DNA from 4 places in the Streptomyces sp. JLSY215 genome. Region 2 is predicted to be linked to each of the others. Evidence: riboswitches for the same ligand, from Rfam matches in the RefSeq annotation. Region 2 holds a riboswitch; each other region holds the start of a gene.
The links. A riboswitch is a leader RNA that binds a small molecule or an ion and turns the genes downstream of it on or off. The one in region 2 is predicted to bind cobalamin.

Region 1 (4,229 bases), 2.4 Mb from region 2:
CGGAGCTCAAGCGCTGGGGGCCCGACCTGATGACCGGCGCGGCGGCCGGCTCGGCCACCTGACGGCCGCACGCAAGCGGGGGGCGTACGGCCGCCGGTGCCCGGCCATGACCGGTCGGGCACGCCCTAGGCGTCCGACGCCGCCCGCGCCGCCCAGCGCTTTTCGACGCCGGACAGGCGCCAGTACGCCAGCGCCGCCGCCCACACCACCACGAACAGGCCGACGATGACGAAGCCGACGTTGTCGAGGTCCAGGCCCGAAATCCAGCCGGTCACCGGGTCGTTGAGGGCCAGCTTGTCGTGCAGCACGGTCACCAGCTCGATGGTGCCGATGAAGAAGGCGACGGCGATCGACAGGCCCGTGATGGTGAGGTTGTAGTAGACCTTGCGCACCGGGTTGGAGAACGCCCACTGGTAGGCGAAGTTCATGAACGTGCCGTCGAGGGTGTCGAACAGGCTCATTCCGGCGGCGAACAGCAGCGGCAGGCACAGGACGGCGTACCAGGGCAGGCCGGCCGCGGCGCCGCTGCCCGCCATCACCATCAGCGTCACCTCGGTTGCGGTGTCGAAGCCGAGCCCGAAGAGGAAGCCGAGCGGGAACATCTGGCCGGGGCGGGATACCGCGCGGGTGAAGCGTCCCAGGATGCGGTTCATGAAGCCGCGCGAGTCGAGGCGCTGCTCCAGCTCGGCCTCGTCGTACTGGCCGTCGCGCATCCCGCGGAAGACCCGCCAGATCCCGGCCAGCGCGATGAGGTTGAGGGCGGCGATGATGTAGAGGAACGTCCCCGAGACGGTGGTGCCGATGGTGCCCAGGACCTGGTGGGTGCGGGACTCGTCGTTGAGCAGCGTGCCGGCCAGCTGGGCGCCGCCCGCGACCAGCGCGGCCATCGCGACGACCACGCTGGAGTGGCCCAGGGCGAACCAGAAGCCCACCGAGACCGGGCGCTTGCCGTCGGCCATCAGCTTGCGGGTGGTGTTGTCGATCGCGGCGATGTGGTCGGCGTCGAAGGCGTGCCGCATGCCGAGCGTGTACGCCGTGACGCCGAGCCCGACGCCGAAGACCTGGCTGCCGACGGAGTAGTGGTACGGGACGACGAGCAGGAACAGCACGCCGAACGCGACGACGTGCAGGCCGGCTATGACGGCCATCAGGCCCGCGGTGCGGACGGTGTCCTGCCGGCGCCAGCGGAACGCGGCGGTAGCAGGGGTGGTCGGGGTATCGGTGGACAGGGCCATCCGGCGGTCACGCTCCAGCACCTCGTGGATCAGTTCGTGAGATGCCGTGGCCGGTCTCCTGGCTTGGGGGTACCACCCTGCTCCATGAGAGCTTGGGGGAGGGTGAACGCTTCCGGTCCCGCCTTCCCGGCCGCGGGCTGCGGTCAGTGGCGCCGTAGGCGCGGCTGCGCATACGGATGGGCCGAAAACTCCCCGATCACAGTGGCGAGGGCCGCTCCGGACTGGGACCACAAGGTCCGTCACCGGTCTTCCCGAACACCACGGCACCGCCACTCTAACCGCCGCCTCCACTCGGCGCGGACGACGGCCCTCGGGGCCGGCGGCGTCAGCGCGGCAGGGAGGAGAGGAAGACGCGCAGCTCGTGGTCGAAGAGCGTGACGTTCTCCAGGTTGACCATATGGCCCGCGCCCGGTATCCGGACCCTGCGGGCGCCCGGGACGGCGCGGGTGATCGCATCGGCGTTGGCGGCGATGTCCGAGCTGTCGAGATCTCCGTCGAACACGACCGTCGGCACCCGTATCTCCGAGAGCCGGTCGGCGGCGCCCACCTCGATCGGCATGCCGGCGCCCACACCGTCGGCGTGCGCCTCGACCGTGGCCACCGCCGAGGCGCGCATCCGCTCGCGCAACCCGGGATGCACCTGGGACGGTTGGCGGTACGGGCCGTCCACCCACATCCGCAGGAAGTGCTCGACATAGCGCTCCTGGCCGTCCGGTGCGCCGATCGCCGCCACCTGCTCCTTGATGTGCGCCAGGACGAACGGGTCGGTGAAGGGCCGACCGCTGACGCCGGGGGCGGCGAGCGCCAGGGCGGCGACCCGCTCCGGATGGGCGATGGCGGTGTCGAGGGCGACCCGGGAGCCGTGCGAGAGACCGACGAGGATGGCACGGGGGACGTCGAGGGCGTCGAGCAGGGCGCACAGATCGTCGTGGTTGGCCCAGTCCCCGGTCACGGTGGAGGACAGGCCGTGGCCGCGGGAGTCATAACGGATGACGCGGTGGCCGGAGCCCACCAGCCAGGAGAACTGCTCGTCCCACATGCGCTGGTCGAGCATGCCGCCGTGCAGCAGTACCAGTGCCGGGCCCTCGCCTGCCGTTTCGTAGAACAGCTCGCCGCCCTTGATCGGCACGGTGCCGTTGTCGAGCTCGGACCATGCGGCGAACGGGTGGGTCATTCTCTCTGCACTCCCTTGGGTGAGCATGTGGTGGCGCGGTGGTGTGGTGGCGTGGAGTCCTCGGGCCGTTGAGCCTTTGGGCCCTGGGGCTCGGCGGCTAGGGGTGGTCTTCGGGCCGGTTGTCCTGGGTGTCCGCACTCTCCGGGGTACTGCGTGGGCCGTTCGCGAGGCGCCGGAACTCCTCGCCGAGGCGGTCGAGCACATGAAGCGTCGTGCTGACGTCGCCGGCCGAGAGGTCGGCCAGTCCGCGGCGCAGCTCGGCGGCCTCGAACTCCTGGATTCCGCGCATCACCTCGCCGCCCTCGGGGGTGAGCTCGATCAGCGACGAACGGCGGTGCGCGGGGTTGGGGGCCGTCACCACCAGGCCCAGCTCCGCCGCGTGGTTCACCCAGCGCTGCACCGGCTGCCGGTCGAGCCCCATCGTGCGGGCCAACTGCGGCACGGTCCGGGGGCCTTCGCTGCGCAGCGCGTCGAGGAGAGCGTGCTCACCGGCGGTCATGCCCGTGCCTTCCAGCTCCCGCTCCACCGCGCGCACGATCGTGCGGTGCAGGGGCCACAGGCGTCGTATGACGTCGTACAGCAGCTCTTCGGCGGTGGCCGGCCGGTCGCCGCCACCATCCCGCTGAACATCCCTCTCAACGACACTCATGATGTCATGATGACATCGAAGATGTCGTTTGGGAAGGGGCTTGGCGCGGAAGGATCCAGGCGAGGTGTCCGGTGGATTCAGCCTGGGAGGGACGGAAGATGACGGTGCGTCTGCTGCGCGCGGTGGGGGCGGCGACCGCGGTGTACGGGGTCGCGGTGGCGGCGCTGCCCGATCTGCTGGCCCGTCCCTCGGGGCTGGTCAACGACGACGGACGGAGCGAGCGGGCCACCCGGACCTCGCTGCGGCCGCTCGGCTGGCGTGATGCGGCGAGCGGGCTCGCGATGGCGCTGGCTCCCGAGGGGCCGGCGCTGCGCACGGCGGCGTATCTGCGCATCGCGGCGGATTTCGGGGACGCCGCGCTGCTCGCCGCGACCCTGCCGGGGCGCGAGCGGAAGGCGAAAGCGGTGGCCGTGTCGGTGGGGTGGGGTGCGCTGTCCGTCGTGGGTTTGCTGGGGGCGATGCCTAGTCGGCGTCGGGGAGGGGGGCTTCTTCGGGGGTGAAGGTGACGATGAGGTCGGCGCGGTCCCGGGTCGCCGCCACGGTGCGGGCATTGGCTTCGTCCGAGGTGCGGACGAAGCGTTCGGCGTCGGCGCGCGGGCGGCCGAAGCGTTCATGGCGGTCGACCAGGCGGCGGATGCGTTCCGGCGTGTCCAGGTCGACGTACCAGACCTCGTCGAGGAGGGCGCGGATACGGGACCAGGGTGCGGAGTCGAGAAGGAGGTAATTGCCCTCGGTGACGACAAGGGGGATATGGGGCGCCACGGGGATGCTCCCGGCGACCGGCTCCTCGATGCGGCGGTCGAAGGCCGGGGCGTAGACGGCGGTGTCGGGTTCCGGGGAGCGCAGCCGGGTCAGCAGCGCCGCGTACCCGGCGGGATCGAAGGTGTCGGGTGCGCCCTTGCGGTCGGTGCGGCCCAGGCGGTGCAGCTCCGCCTCGGCGAGATGGAAGCCGTCCATCGGGACGAGTACCGCCTGCCCCGCCAGCTCCGCCACCACGTGGGCGGCGAGGGTGGACTTGCCGGCGCCCGGCGGCCCCGTGATGCCGAGCAGGCTGCGCCGGCCGGGACGGGCGCCCGCGGCGAGCCGGCGGGCGCGGGGCAGGAGGTGCTGGGGATCCATGATGGGTCCATCGTGCCCGATGGGCGGCTCGTCGCAGGGCCGCGCGTCAGTC
Region 2 (4,229 bases):
GGAATGGATCATGCCCGACTCCTCGCTTTCCTCCCGTACGGTCCTGGTGACCGGCGCCACCTCCGGCATCGGCTTCGAGACCGCCCGGCAGCTCGCCGAGCGCGGCGCCACCGTCCTCGTGCACGGCCGCACCGCCGAAGAATCCCAGGCCGCAACCGACAAGATGATCGCCACCACCGGCGTCGACGGCTCCCAACTGTGCGGATTCGCCGCGGACTTCACCAGCCTGGAAGAGGTCGAGGCCATGGCACGGCGCATCGTCGCCGAGCACCCGCACCTGGACGTCCTGGTCAACAACGCCGCCATCGCCGCGCCCGAACGGCACACCCTCACCGCCGACGGAAACGAGATCGCCTTCCAGGTCAACTTCCTCGCGCACTACCTGCTGACCTGCCTCCTCGAACCCGCCCTCACCACCGAGCCGGGCGGCCGCGTCATCAACGTCTCCTCCTCGCTGCACCGCACCGCCTCCATCCAGTGGAGCGACCCGAACCGCGCCCGCCGCTACTCCCGGCTCGCGGCCTACGCGCAGTCGCAGCTCGCCCTCACCGTCTTCGCGGCCGACCCGCGGGTGACGGCGGTCTCCGTCCACCCCGGCATCTGCGCAACGGACCTGATGTCCCTCTACGCCCTCGAGGGCGCCTCGGCGGCGGAGGGCGCCACGCACGTGGTGCGGCTGTGCGATCCGGCCACCGAGATCGTCAACGGCGCCTATTACGACCGCGACCAGCGCGTCGACCCCGCGCCCGCGGCCACCGAGGACCGCACCGTCAAGCGCCTCAGCAAACTCGCCGGCCAACTGGTCGGCCACCACGCCTGAAGCACCGCACGGCGACCACCGGACCAAGCGAAAGGCCCTTACGGCCATGTCGAAGCGGGCCCGAAAGAAGAAGGCCCGCCGCAAGAAGCAGGCCAACCACGGCAGCAAGGCCGGACAGAGCTGAACCACCGAGCGGGGTTGCCCGGATGGGCCACCCCGCGACCGCTCCAGGAGACACCGTGATCGAACTCTCTCCGAACCATCAACTCCCGGCCCCCGCCGCTTGGTTCGCCTCCGCTCCCCCCGGCGCTGCGGCGCTGACGGAACATGCACGCGTCTCGGCGGCCGGGAGCTGGTGGGCCGACCGCGCCGTCGAACCCCGTGCCGTCGCCGTGGCCTGCGCCGACCATGTGCTCTTCCGCGGTGACCCGACCGCCCTGGCACCGCTCTCCCTCGCCAGGTTCGCCGCCCACTACGTACAGGCCCCCGCCCGCTTCCTGCCGCTGCTGAGCAGCGCCTTCGATCTGCTCCTGCCGTGGGAACGCATGGTGTACGTCCACCGCGGCCCCGTCCCCGGGTCGGATCCGCGCCCGCCGCACGGTGCGACGGTGCGCCGGCTGATATCCGAGGACGCCCCGACGCTCGCCGCGCTCGGCCCGGATGCCGCCTGGATCCATGCGAGTTGGGGCGGCTCGGCCGGTCTGGCCGCCTCCGGGCACGGCTGGGCGGCCTTCCACAAGGACCGTATCCTCGCACTTGCCTGTACGTACTTCCGTGGCAGCAGATACGAGGACATCGCCTGCCTGACCCTCCCCGAATACCGCCGTCAGCGCCTCGCCCTGGCCTGCGTCACCGCACTGTGCAGAGATATCGCGGCCCGCGGCCACACCCCCAGCTGGACCTGCTCCCGCGACAACCGCCCCAGCCGGCTCCTCGCCTGGACCGCCGGCTTCCGCCTGGAGCACGAGTACGTCCACTACTTCACCGGCCGGCCGGCCCGCCCCGTTGCCGGCATCACCGCTTGACCACCGCCCGCACCGCCCGCACCGCCCGAACGAGGAACCATGAAGGCATACCGCGCCCCCGATCCCCTCGCCTCGGCGAAGATCATCAACGGCGCGCACGAGCTGTCCGTCCACCGTCTGGAACCGCGGGACGATTCCTTCACCCTCTACTACACGATCACCCCACCCCTGCCGGACGCGACAGGCGGCACTCCCGTACTGCTGGCCCTCGAGGCAACGGACGACGTCGGCAACGACTACCTGGACTGGGGTGGCGCCTACGGGGCCGACGGACGTACCCACACCCGCGGCAGCATCTCGGTCCAGCCGGCACTGGCAGCGGCGGCACGCAAGATACACATCAGGATCACCTTCTTGCACGAGGGCGAGGAGCACGCCTGCCGCCTGACCCTGCGCACCTCGGGCGGCAGGCCCTGAGCGGAACAGGTGTGGCGGGCTCTCGCCGCGAAGCGCGCCGCCCCCGTACGCCGTGCCGTTCGGTCAGGCGGGCTGGCTGGCGGGCGGGCGGGCGGCCAGGATGCGGCGGAACGGCTGACCGAGGTGTCCGCCCCTGCCGCCACCCTCTAAGCTGGCCGGGCAACAGGTTCGCCCCGTCCGCCAGACGGGCCGCGTCGTAAGAGGGAACCCGGTGAGAATCCGGGACTGCCCCGCAGCGGTGAGTGGGAACGACCGCCGTCATACGCACTGGATCCGGGCCATGGATCTGGGAAGCGACGGCCAGTAGGTGCCCGCCGGAACACTCCGGCAGGCGCGCCCGCGAGTCCGAAGACCTGCCCGTTGTCCGAGCACGCCCATGCGTGCACGGATATCCCGGTGACCTCGAGGGCGGGTCGGCGTACATACCTGGCGGACACGTGCGTCGCGAACGCACGGTGGATCCGTCCGGTTCGTCATCCCTTCGCGTGCCTCGTTCCGTCTCCGGGACTTTCAGGAAACGTATCTCGCGAAGGAGAGTTCCGTGACAGCGAAGCCCGCAGCCGCGGCAGCACGGGCCACCGTGTACGGCTACCCCCGCCAGGGACAGCATCGGGAACTGAAGAAGGCCATCGAGGGCTACTGGAAGGGCAAGGCCACCGCCGACTCCCTGAAGGAGACCGCGCAAGCCCTGCGCCGCTCCCACTGGCAGCAACTGGCCGACGCCGGCATCCACGAGGTGCCGACCGGTGACTTCTCGTTCTACGACCATGTACTGGACACCAGCGTCATGGTCGGTGCTGTCCCGGACCGCCACCGCGCCGCCGTCGCGGCCGACGCCCTCGACGGCTACTTCGCCATGGCGCGCGGTACGCAGGACGTGGCGCCGCTGGAGATGACCAAGTGGTTCGACACCAACTACCACTACCTGGTGCCCGAGCTGGGCCCGGACACCGTCTTCACCGCCGACTCCGGCAAGCAGGTCGCCGAGCTCGGGGAAGCCCTCGCGCTCGGCCTCACCGCCCGGCCGGTACTCGTCGGACCGATCACCTACCTCCTGCTGTCGAAGCCTGCCCCCGGCGTGGCCGCCGACTTCGAGCCGCTGACCCTCCTCGACCGGCTGCTGCCCGTCTACGCCGAGGTCCTCGCCGACCTGCGCGCGGCAGGCGCCGAGTGGGTGCAGCTCGACGAGCCCGCCCTCGTCCAGGACCGCACCCCGGTCGAACTGGGCGCCGCCGCCCGCGCCTACCGCGAACTGGGCACCCTCAGCGACCGCCCGAAGCTCCTGGTCGCCTCGTACTTCGACCGGCTGGGCGACGCCTTGCCCGTCCTGGCCAAGGCGCCGGTGGACGGTCTGGCGCTCGACTTCACCGACGCGGCCGCGGCCAACCTCGACGCGCTGGCGGCCGTCGGCGGACTGCCGGGCAAGCGCCTGGTGGCGGGCGTGGTCAACGGCCGGAACATCTGGATCAACGATCTGGAGAAGTCGCTGTCCACCCTCGGCACCCTGCTCGGCCTGGCCGACCGGGTCGACGTGGCCGCCTCCTGCTCGCTGCTGCACGTGCCGCTCGATGCTGCCGTCGAGCGCGATATCGACCCGCAGATCGTCCGCTGGCTGGCCTTCGCCAAGCAGAAGACCGCGGAGCTGGTGACCCTGGCACGGGGCCTGGCGCAGGGGACCGACACCATCGCCGCCGAACTCGCTGCGAACCGCGCCGACCTGGCCTCCCGGGCGAACTCCGCCATCACCCACGACCCGGCCGTGCGCGCTCGTGCCGCCGCAGTCGCCGACGCCGACGGCCGCCGCTCCGCGCCGTACGCCGAGCGCGCGACAGCCCAGCGCGCGCACCTCGGGCTCCCGCTGCTGCCGACCACCACCATCGGCTCCTTCCCGCAGACCACCGCGCTGCGGACCGCCCGCGCCGACCTGCGGACCGGACGGATCGACACCGCCGGCTACGAGGAGCGCATCAAGACCGAGATCCGCGACGTCCTCGGCTTCCAGGAGAAGGCCGGCATCGACGTCCTGG
Region 3 (4,229 bases), 5.5 Mb from region 2:
GCTGTGCGGGAACGGTCGCGGCGCGCGCGGACTGCGCGATCCGGGTCGCCGGGCGCGACCGCAGGTAGTACGTCGTCTTGATGCCGCGCTTCCAGGCGTAGGCGTACATCGAGCTGAGCTTGCCGATGGTCGGCGACGCCATGAAGAGGTTCAGCGACTGGCTCTGGTCGAGGTAGGGCGTACGGGCCGCGGCCATATCGATCAGGGCGCGCTGCGGGATCTCCCAGGCGGTGCGGTAACGGGACCGGACCTCCTCGGGGATCCAGGTGACGTCCTGCACCGAGCCATTGGCCTCGCGCAGCGCGTCACGGGTCCGCGCGTCCCACAGGCCCAGCGCCTTGAGCTCCTCGATCAGATAGGCGTTGACCTGGAGGAACTCGCCGCTCAGCGTTTCGCGCTTGAAGAGGTTGGAGACCTGCGGCTCGATGCACTCGTACACCCCCGCGATGGAGGCGATGGTGGCGGTCGGGGCGATGGCCAGGAGGAGGGAGTTGCGCATCCCGGTCTTCGCGATCCGGGCGCGCAGCGCGGCCCAGCGGTCGGCCCAGCGGGGCTCGGCGTCCGGGTAGTGGTCCGGGTGCAGCACCCCGCGGGCGGTGCGCGTCGCCGACCAGGCCGGATGCGGGCCCTGCCGCTCGGCGAGGCCGGCCGACGCCTCGTACGCGGCGAGCATGATCCGCTCGGAGATACGGGTCGACAGCTCCTTCGCCTCGGGCGAGTCGAAGGGCAGCCGCAGCCGGAAGAAGACGTCCTGCAGGCCCATCAGGCCCAGACCGACCGGGCGCCAGCGGGCGTTGGACGTCCCGGCCTGCTCGGTCGGGTAGAAGTTGATGTCCACGACGCGGTCGAGGAAGGTCACGGCGGTGCGGACGGTGGCGTCCAGCCGCTCCCAGTCCATCTCGCCGTCCTCGCCCAGGTGGGCGGCCAGGTTGACCGATCCGAGGTTGCAGACCGCGGTCTCCCCGTCGTTGGTCACCTCCAGGATCTCCGTGCACAGGTTGGAGGAGTGCACGACCTGGCCGGGCTCGGCGGTCTGGTTGGCGGTGCGGTTGGCGGCGTCCTTGAACGTCATCCAGCCGTTGCCGGTCTGCGCCAGGGTGCGCATCATCCGCGAGTACAGCAGCCGCGCCGGGATCTGCTTGAGCGCCCGGCCGTCGGCCTCGGCCCTGCGGTAGGCGGCGTCGAACTCGTCGCCCCACAGGTCCACCAGCTCCGGGACGTCGGCGGGCGAGAACAGCGACCAGTCGGCGTCGGCCTCGACCCGGCGCATGAACTCGTCCGGGATCCAGTGCGCGATGTTCAGGTTGTGCGTACGGCGGGCCTCCTCGCCGGTGTTGTCGCGCAGCTCCAGGAACTCCTCGATGTCGGCGTGCCAGGTCTCCAGGTAGACACAGGCGGCGCCCTTGCGCCGGCCGCCCTGGTTCACGGCCGCGACCGAGGCGTCGAGCGTGCGCAGGAACGGCACGATGCCGTTGGAGTGGCCGTTGGTGCCCCGGATCAGCGACCCCCGTGCGCGGATCCGGGAGTAGGAGAGACCGATGCCGCCGGCGTGCTTGGAGAGCCGGGCCACCTGGTGGTAGCGGTCGTAGATCGAGTCCAGCTCGTCCAGCGGGGAGTCCAGCAGATAGCAGGAGGACATCTGCGGGTGGCGGGTGCCGGAGTTGAAGAGGGTGGGGGAGGAGGGCAGATAGGACAGCGTGCTGGTCAGGCGGTACAGCTCCGCGACGTCCGCCAGCGCCCGCTCGGAGCGGTCCTCGGCGAGGCCGCAGGCCACCCGGAGCAGGAAGTGCTGGGGGGTCTCGATGACCTGCCGGGTGGTGGGGTGCCGCAGCAGGTAGCGGGAGTGCAGGGTACGCAGCCCGAAGTAGCCGAAGCGGTCGTCGGCGCCGTCCCGGAGGGCGGTTTCGACCAGCCCGTCCAGCTGCTGCGCATGCGCCCGGACGAACTCCGCCGTCTCGTCGGCGATCAGGCCCTCACGGTGGCCGGTCTCGACGGAGGCGGAGAAGGCGACCGCCCCCTGTCCGGCCGCCTCCTCCGCGATGGCGAGGGTGAGCAGGCGGGCGGCGAGCCTGGAGTACTGCGGCTCGTCGCCGATCAGACCGGCCGCGGCGTCGATGGCCAGCGCGCGCAACTCGGCCTCGTCCGAGCCCGGGTGACGACCGCGCAGCGCGGCGGCGGCCACCTTGCCGGGGTCGGTCGCGGTGAGGTCCGCGGTCAGGTCGGTCAGGGTGCGCAGCAGCGCGACGCCCGGTCCGTCCTGGCCCTGCCCGGCAGGGGCGTCCGGCGCGGCCACCGCAGGCGGCACGACCTCGGCGTCTGACGCGGGCTCCGTTGGCGCGATGGTCACGTGATGCTCTCCCTCACTCGGCGGGGGCCGGGAGGGCGCGGTGCGACGGGCGCTCGCGGGCATGCGGCACCCCGTGACGTTCAGGGGTGCGCGGGCACACCGCGCGGCGTCCATCGGCCCAACCCTCGGGGCCCGGACGTATCGACGTCCGCACCGATGGCGGTGCGGGCGTACCGTCGGCAGGTCCTCGGACTTCGCGGCACCCGTAGGACGGCCCTGTGGCAGTTGGGGTGCGCGTTCATACCGTTGCGGGACAGTTCCGGATTCCCACCGGATTCCCCTGCGGCGACAGCGAGGACGAGCATACATGTGGGGGTGGCTCCTCGTGTGCACCCCCACATCTAGTGTGTTGCGAGTGATCAACGAGTGATCGGGCGGTGCCTGTCAGTGGCCTGGGCTATCGTCGGTCTTACGTCCTCGGCCCTGCTGAGTTGAAGAAGGAGGAGCTCCATGACCGCGCTTGTCGATCGGCCGCACAGCACGTTCACCGACTACTTCGAAGAGGCAGCTCGGATGCTCGACCGGTCGGAGGAAGGCGCGCGGCTGGAACTTATCGACGGAAAAATCTGGAGCAAGGCTTTGCCGGACGGGGGCCACGGTCGGATCGTCGAGTGGCTGACACGCATCTGCATGCAGTCGCGCCCTGAGCTGTGGCTCTATCCGGACCAGGGAGTCAAGGTAGAGGTGTATCGCAGCGGCCGAGCCCGGCCGGATGGGGCACTCGCGGCCAGCGGCGCCTTTGTCGGCCAAGGTGAATGGGTAGATCCTGAACCGGTGCTGATGGTCGTCGAGGTCACGTCCTCCGACTCCGACACCCACAAGCGTGACCGGGTGGAGAAGCCCCGCGCCTACGCGGAAGCCAATATTCCGCTCTATCTGCTGATCGACCGACAGGAGTGCCAGGTGTCGCTCTACAGCGAGCCCGATGGCACCCGCTACGAGGACGTCCACACCGTGCCGTACGGCAAGTCGCTCCACCTCCCAGAACCCGTCGGCATCACCCTGGAAACCGAGCCGCTCAAGGACTGGGTGAACTAAAACCTCCCTCATGCAGGCAAAAGGGCCGCCATGACCCCGAGGGTCGCGGCGGCCCTTCTCCGTGAACGGACCGACGGCTCAGCGCCCGGCCGGCGCCTCCTCCGTGGCTTCCGGCAGTTCCGCCGTGACGCCCTTGTCGCCGATGTCCGCCGTGTAGTCGGCGGGGCTGGTCTCGTCGACGCCCTCCGGGGCCTTGGCGGCCTTCAGGGCGACGGTCAGCACCACCGAGACCACGACGTTCAGCACGAACGCGGTCAGGCCGATGTAGCCGATCTCGCCGATGCCGGGTATCTCCGCGCTGGAGCCGCCGAAGTGCTTCTGGGTGGGGCTGGCCACGCCGTACGCCGCCAGCGTGCCGTAGAGCATGCCGGCCGCCCAGCCCGTCAGCAGCGCCCAGCGGTGGAACCAGCGGGTGAACAAGCCGCCGACCAGCGACGGCATGGTCTGCAGGATCCAGATGCCGCCCAGCAGCTGGAAGTTGATGGCGACGGTCTTGTCCATGGTGAGGACGAAGACGAGCGCACCGACCTTCACCAGCAGCGACACGAGCTTGGCGACCTTGTGCTCCTGCTCGGGGGTCGCGTCCGGCTTGAGGAAGTCCTTGTAGACGTTGCGGGTGAAGAGGTTGGCCGCGGCGATGGACATGATGGCCGCGGGCACCAGCGCGCCGATGCCGATCGCGGCGAAGGCGACGCCGGAGAACCAGCTCGGGAACATGTCCTCGAACAGCTGCGGGATCGCCAGCTGAGGGTTGCCCTTGATGTCCGTACCGGCCTTGACCGCCATGAAGCCGAGCAGCGCCAGGAAGCCCAGCATCAGGGAGTACAGCGGCAGGATGGTGGTG
Region 4 (4,229 bases), 1.8 Mb from region 2:
CGGCCGCCCGCTCAGCTGCTTCATCATCTCCAACCCGGGCTCCAGCAGCGTCACATCGCCCCGGAACTTGTTGACGAGATACCCCGCCACCAGCTCCTGATCCTCCTTGGACAGCAGCGCCGTGGTCCCGAAGAAGGAGGCGAAGACGCCACCGCGGTCGATGTCGCCGACGATCACCACCGGGATCCGGGCCGCCCGCGCGATGCCCATGTTCACGATGTCGGTGCGCCGCAGATTGATCTCCGCGGGGCTGCCGGCACCCTCGCAGATCACCGCGTCATGGGTACGGCGCAGCTCGGCGAGGCAGTCGGTCACCGTGCCCAGCAACTGCTCCTGCCGGCCCGCGTGGTAGCCGCGCGCCGACAGCTCACCCACCGGCTTGCCCATCAGCACCACCTGGCTGCTGCGGTCGCCGCCCGGCTTGAGCAGTACGGGGTTCATCAGCGCGGTCGGCTCCACCCGCGCCGCGGCCGCCTGCATCGCCTGCGCCCGCCCGATCTCCGCTCCCTCGCGCGTGACGAAGGAGTTCAGGGACATGTTCTGCGCCTTGAAGGGGGCCACCTTGACGCCCTGCCGGACCAGCCAGCGGCAGATGCCCGCCGTCACCACGCTCTTGCCCGCGTCCGACGTCGTACCGGCCACCAGCAGGCCGCCGCCGACGCCCCCGCCGGACCCATGGAACCGCCCGCTCACCGGGTCCTCCTCCTGTGGTGCAGCGCCCCGGCCACCAGCCGGCCCGCCACCGTTGTCACCAGAGCCAGCACGCTCACCCGGCGCGAGAGCCGCACCGCCCGCTCGATGTCGTCCGTACCGGGCGGCGGCGCGGCGCCGTTGAGCACCGGGCGGTGCTCGACCCGTCCGCCGTACGCCAGGGTGCCCCCCAGCCGTACGCCGAGCGCGCCCGCGAACGAGGCCTCCACCGGGCCCGCGTTGGGGCTCGGATGCGCGCCGCCGTCGGCCCGCCAGGCCCGCAGCGCGCCGCGCCGGTCGGGGCCCGCGAGGACGGTCAGCGCGGCGGTCAGCCGGGAGCCCGGCCACCCCGCGACATCGTCGAGCCGGGCCGACGCCCAGCCGAACCGGCGGTAGCGGGACGACTTATGACCCACCATCGCATCCAGGGTGTTGACGGCACGGAACGCCACCAGACCGGGCACTCCGCCCAGCGCGCCCCACACCAGGGCGCCCACCACCGCGTCCGAGGTGTTCTCGGCGACCGACTCCACCACCGCGCGGGCCATCCCCGGCCCGTCCAGCGCCTGGGGGTCGCGGCCGCACAGATGCGGCAGCCGCTCGCGCGCCACGTCCAGATCGCCCGCCTCCAGCGCGCCGCCGACGGCCCGCGCCTCCCGGCCGAGCGAGGTGCCGCCCAGTACGGCCCAGACGGCGGCCGCGGTCAGGGTGACCCGGGCGGTGCGGCGGTGTGCGGCGCGCTGCGCAAGCGCGGCCGCGGCCGTCGCGCCGCCCGCGCACACCACCGCGTGCACCGCCCCGTATCCGCGATGGTCGCGCCACAGCCGGCGTTCGAGTGCGCCCGCCGCGCGGCCGAAGGCGGCCACCGGATGGCCGCGCCGGGGATCGGCCGCGATCAGGTCACCGAGAAAGCCGAGGGCCGCGCCGCACGCATATCCCGCGTGTTCGCCGCGCATCGGATCAGACCGCCGTCAGGCCTCGAAGGGACACGGCGACGGTGGGGCGCGGGCATCTCGAACGGCGGCCGGGCATGGCGATATGTCCTCACTCAGGGTCCGCGCCCTGGCTCGACGTGACGGCGACGAGAGTCTCCTGGCTCCCGGATCGGCGCTTCCCCCGGCCTTCCAGCCCGTACACGGCGGCCCCTGCGGGCATCCGTGCGGCGGACCGTGGCCGTCGCTGGAGGAGCGCTCCCCGGTGACAGTGGCGGGACCGCGCCGGATTCTCACCGGACTTCCTCATCTGTCGCCGAATGGCTCGGGCAGTCCACCACGCCCCGCGAATGCCCGTCAACTCACCCTTGACCTGCGAAGCAGCCCTGTGGCAGGGGGTGTGGTGCGGGCCACAGGGTGGCCGGTACGTCACGGACGGTTGCCCCTGGGCCCGGTCCCGCGCCACTATCTGGTGCACGGCGGGCGATGAGGCCCGCCGGAAGGGGGCGGGGGATGCCGGACAGTGCGGACCATCGGGAGAGCGGCCAGGAGATCCGTCAGGAGATCCGTCAGGAGATCCGCATCAGGATCGCGGGCACCAACGACGCGGAGCAGGACGCCGCGGACCTGCGGACATGGCTGGAACGCGAGCCGTGGCTGAGCCGCCGGCGGCACGACTGGACGCAGCGGCCGAGGCCGTCGGGCGAGAGCGGCGGCAGCGGCGATGCGGGCCCGGACGACATGGCCGTCGGCGTCGACGACCTCATCCTCGTCGTCGTCGGCGCGGTCGCCGGGGAGATCACCAAGAGCCTGACCATCGCCCTGCAGGAGTGGCTGCGCCGGCGCAGGGAGGAGCGCGCCGACGGCGAGGAGCCCTCCGTCGCGGTCGGCGACGGGGGCGGCGGACTGCGCGAACTGGGCGGCGCCGAGGGCGGCAGCACCGCCGGGGACTGAGCGGATGCCCGAATACGACGCACGGGGCAAGGTCAACCGGGCGCTGCTGATCTGTGTCAGCGACTACAAGCACCTGCGCCCGCTGCGCGCGGTGAAGGACAACGCCGAGAAGCTCAAGAGTGTCCTGACCGACGCCGGCACCGACCTGTTCACCGAGGACGAGGTCCGCATCTGCCGGGCTCAGGAGCCATGGGAGGTCCAGCAGGAGCTGGACGCCGTCACGAGCGAGGCGCGCGGACTGCTGCTGGTGTACTTCTCCGGCCACGGGCGGGTCGGCCCGGACGGCGGCGATCTGCAGCTGATGGTCGGTACGTCGCAACGGCGCCACAAGACCGTCTCCTGGAAGGACGTGGTGCTGCGCTACCTGGACAACGCGCGGGCCGACCGGATCGTGATCATCCTGGAGTGCTGCTACGCCGGGAACGCCGGCGAGGCCTTCCACCTCTGCCGCAAGCCCATGTCGCTGCTGATGGCCGCGCAGCCCAACCGCCGTATCTTCAGCGGCGACGAACCGGTCGGCGGCAGCCTCTTCACCCGCGCCGTGGTGCGGGTCCTGGAACGCGGCATACCGGGCAAACGCTTCGTCACCTTCGACGATCTCGTCCTGGCGCTGCGCAGCGAGGTGGTGGGCGAGCGCACCCCGATGGGCGACGTCTGGAAGCCCCGCTCGGCCAAGCAGAACACCACCGACGACGTCATCCTCTCCTTCGCCACCTCCGAGGTCCGGCCCCCCACCCCGCTGCGCATCCGATTACGCCGCTGGCTCCACACCTACATCCGGCACTGGGCCCGGCTCCTCCTCGTCCTCGCGATCATCTTCGTACCGGCCACCGCGGGCGTCGTCCTGCTGAACGTCCCCGGCGATCCCCCGCCCTGCCCGCCCGCCCTCGAACTGCGGCTGCTCACCGCCCCGGAGGCCGAACCCACGCTGCGCCGGGCGGCCTTCGACTACGAGATGTCCGACGCCAACACCCGCCCCCTGGACGGCGAGGGCAGCTACCCCGACGGCTGCCGACGCGCCCAGATCACCGTCTACTCCGCCGCCAAGGACCAGGTCGACCAGGGCTTCGCCGCCGCCGACCGCTGGCAGGGCGAGGCCCAGGGCACCGGCAAGGGCCGACCGGACGCCAAGGGCATCGACCCCCTCTACCGGCCCGGCCCGCAGCCCGACCTGTGGATCCCCGAGTCCACCGCCGACTACGACGAGGCCCGCCGCGGGATGCCCGCGACCGGATCCCCGGCGGCCCTGCACAACACCGGCCCGGTCGCCTACACCCCGCTGGTCGTCGGCATCCCGACGAAGAAGCGGCTGGAGGACGTCGAACAGGCCGGCGCCTCCTGGCGGGACCTGCTCACCGGCACCGACGGCCGGCACCGCGATCTCCGGCTGCTGCGGCCCAGCCCCGTCCTGTCCGGTACCGGACTGCTGCACACCATCGGCCTCTACCTCGCCAACGACGGTTCCACCATCGGCTCCTCGGACCCGTCCGGCCCCGACCCGACGCTCGCCGACAAGGCCGAGAGCCGGCTGTCCGCCCCGGGCAGCCAGTACGCGGGCAGCACCGAGCTGCTGTGCTCGCTGCGCCCCGGCGCCGACGGCCCGGGCGGCGCCGAGGCCGGCTCCGCCGCCACCTCCGCGCCGCTGGTCTCCGA

Region 1: another riboswitch for cobalamin. It lies ahead of nicT (Nickel transporter NicT); the one in region 2 lies ahead of metE (5-methyltetrahydropteroyltriglutamate--homocysteine S-methyltransferase).
Region 3: another riboswitch for cobalamin. It lies ahead of AC5677_RS25940 (ribonucleoside-diphosphate reductase subunit alpha); the one in region 2 lies ahead of metE (5-methyltetrahydropteroyltriglutamate--homocysteine S-methyltransferase).
Region 4: another riboswitch for cobalamin. It lies ahead of AC5677_RS09585 (cobalamin biosynthesis protein); the one in region 2 lies ahead of metE (5-methyltetrahydropteroyltriglutamate--homocysteine S-methyltransferase).

The regions. Positions count from the first base shown of each region.
Region 1 covers NZ_CM185022.1:2,689,097-2,693,325, reverse strand. Annotated here, with positions in the region: gene AC5677_RS12050 (VOC family protein) at 1-62, shown strand, start outside; gene nicT (Nickel transporter NicT) at 126-1,235, opposite strand; cobalamin riboswitch at 1,267-1,513, opposite strand; gene AC5677_RS12040 (alpha/beta fold hydrolase) at 1,561-2,409, opposite strand; gene AC5677_RS12035 (MarR family winged helix-turn-helix transcriptional regulator) at 2,507-3,058, opposite strand; gene AC5677_RS12030 (hypothetical protein) at 3,157-3,558, shown strand; gene AC5677_RS12025 (nucleoside/nucleotide kinase family protein) at 3,521-4,177, opposite strand; gene AC5677_RS12020 (cupin domain-containing protein) at 4,224-4,229, opposite strand, start outside.
Region 2 covers NZ_CM185022.1:307,899-312,127, forward strand. Annotated here, with positions in the region: gene AC5677_RS01550 (SDR family NAD(P)-dependent oxidoreductase) at 11-820, shown strand; gene AC5677_RS01555 (50S ribosomal protein bL37) at 867-944, shown strand; gene AC5677_RS01560 (GNAT family N-acetyltransferase) at 1,000-1,785, shown strand; gene AC5677_RS01565 (hypothetical protein) at 1,825-2,202, shown strand; cobalamin riboswitch at 2,350-2,577, shown strand; gene metE (5-methyltetrahydropteroyltriglutamate--homocysteine S-methyltransferase) at 2,744-4,229, shown strand, end outside.
Region 3 covers NZ_CM185022.1:5,769,559-5,773,787, forward strand. Annotated here, with positions in the region: gene AC5677_RS25940 (ribonucleoside-diphosphate reductase subunit alpha) at 1-2,347, opposite strand, end outside; cobalamin riboswitch at 2,509-2,658, opposite strand; gene AC5677_RS25945 (Uma2 family endonuclease) at 2,798-3,385, shown strand; gene mctP (monocarboxylate uptake permease MctP) at 3,464-4,229, opposite strand, start outside.
Region 4 covers NZ_CM185022.1:2,128,270-2,132,498, reverse strand. Annotated here, with positions in the region: gene AC5677_RS09590 (cobyric acid synthase) at 1-693, opposite strand, end outside; gene AC5677_RS09585 (cobalamin biosynthesis protein) at 690-1,646, opposite strand; cobalamin riboswitch at 1,777-1,929, opposite strand; gene AC5677_RS09580 (hypothetical protein) at 2,136-2,576, shown strand; gene AC5677_RS09575 (caspase family protein) at 2,581-4,229, shown strand, end outside.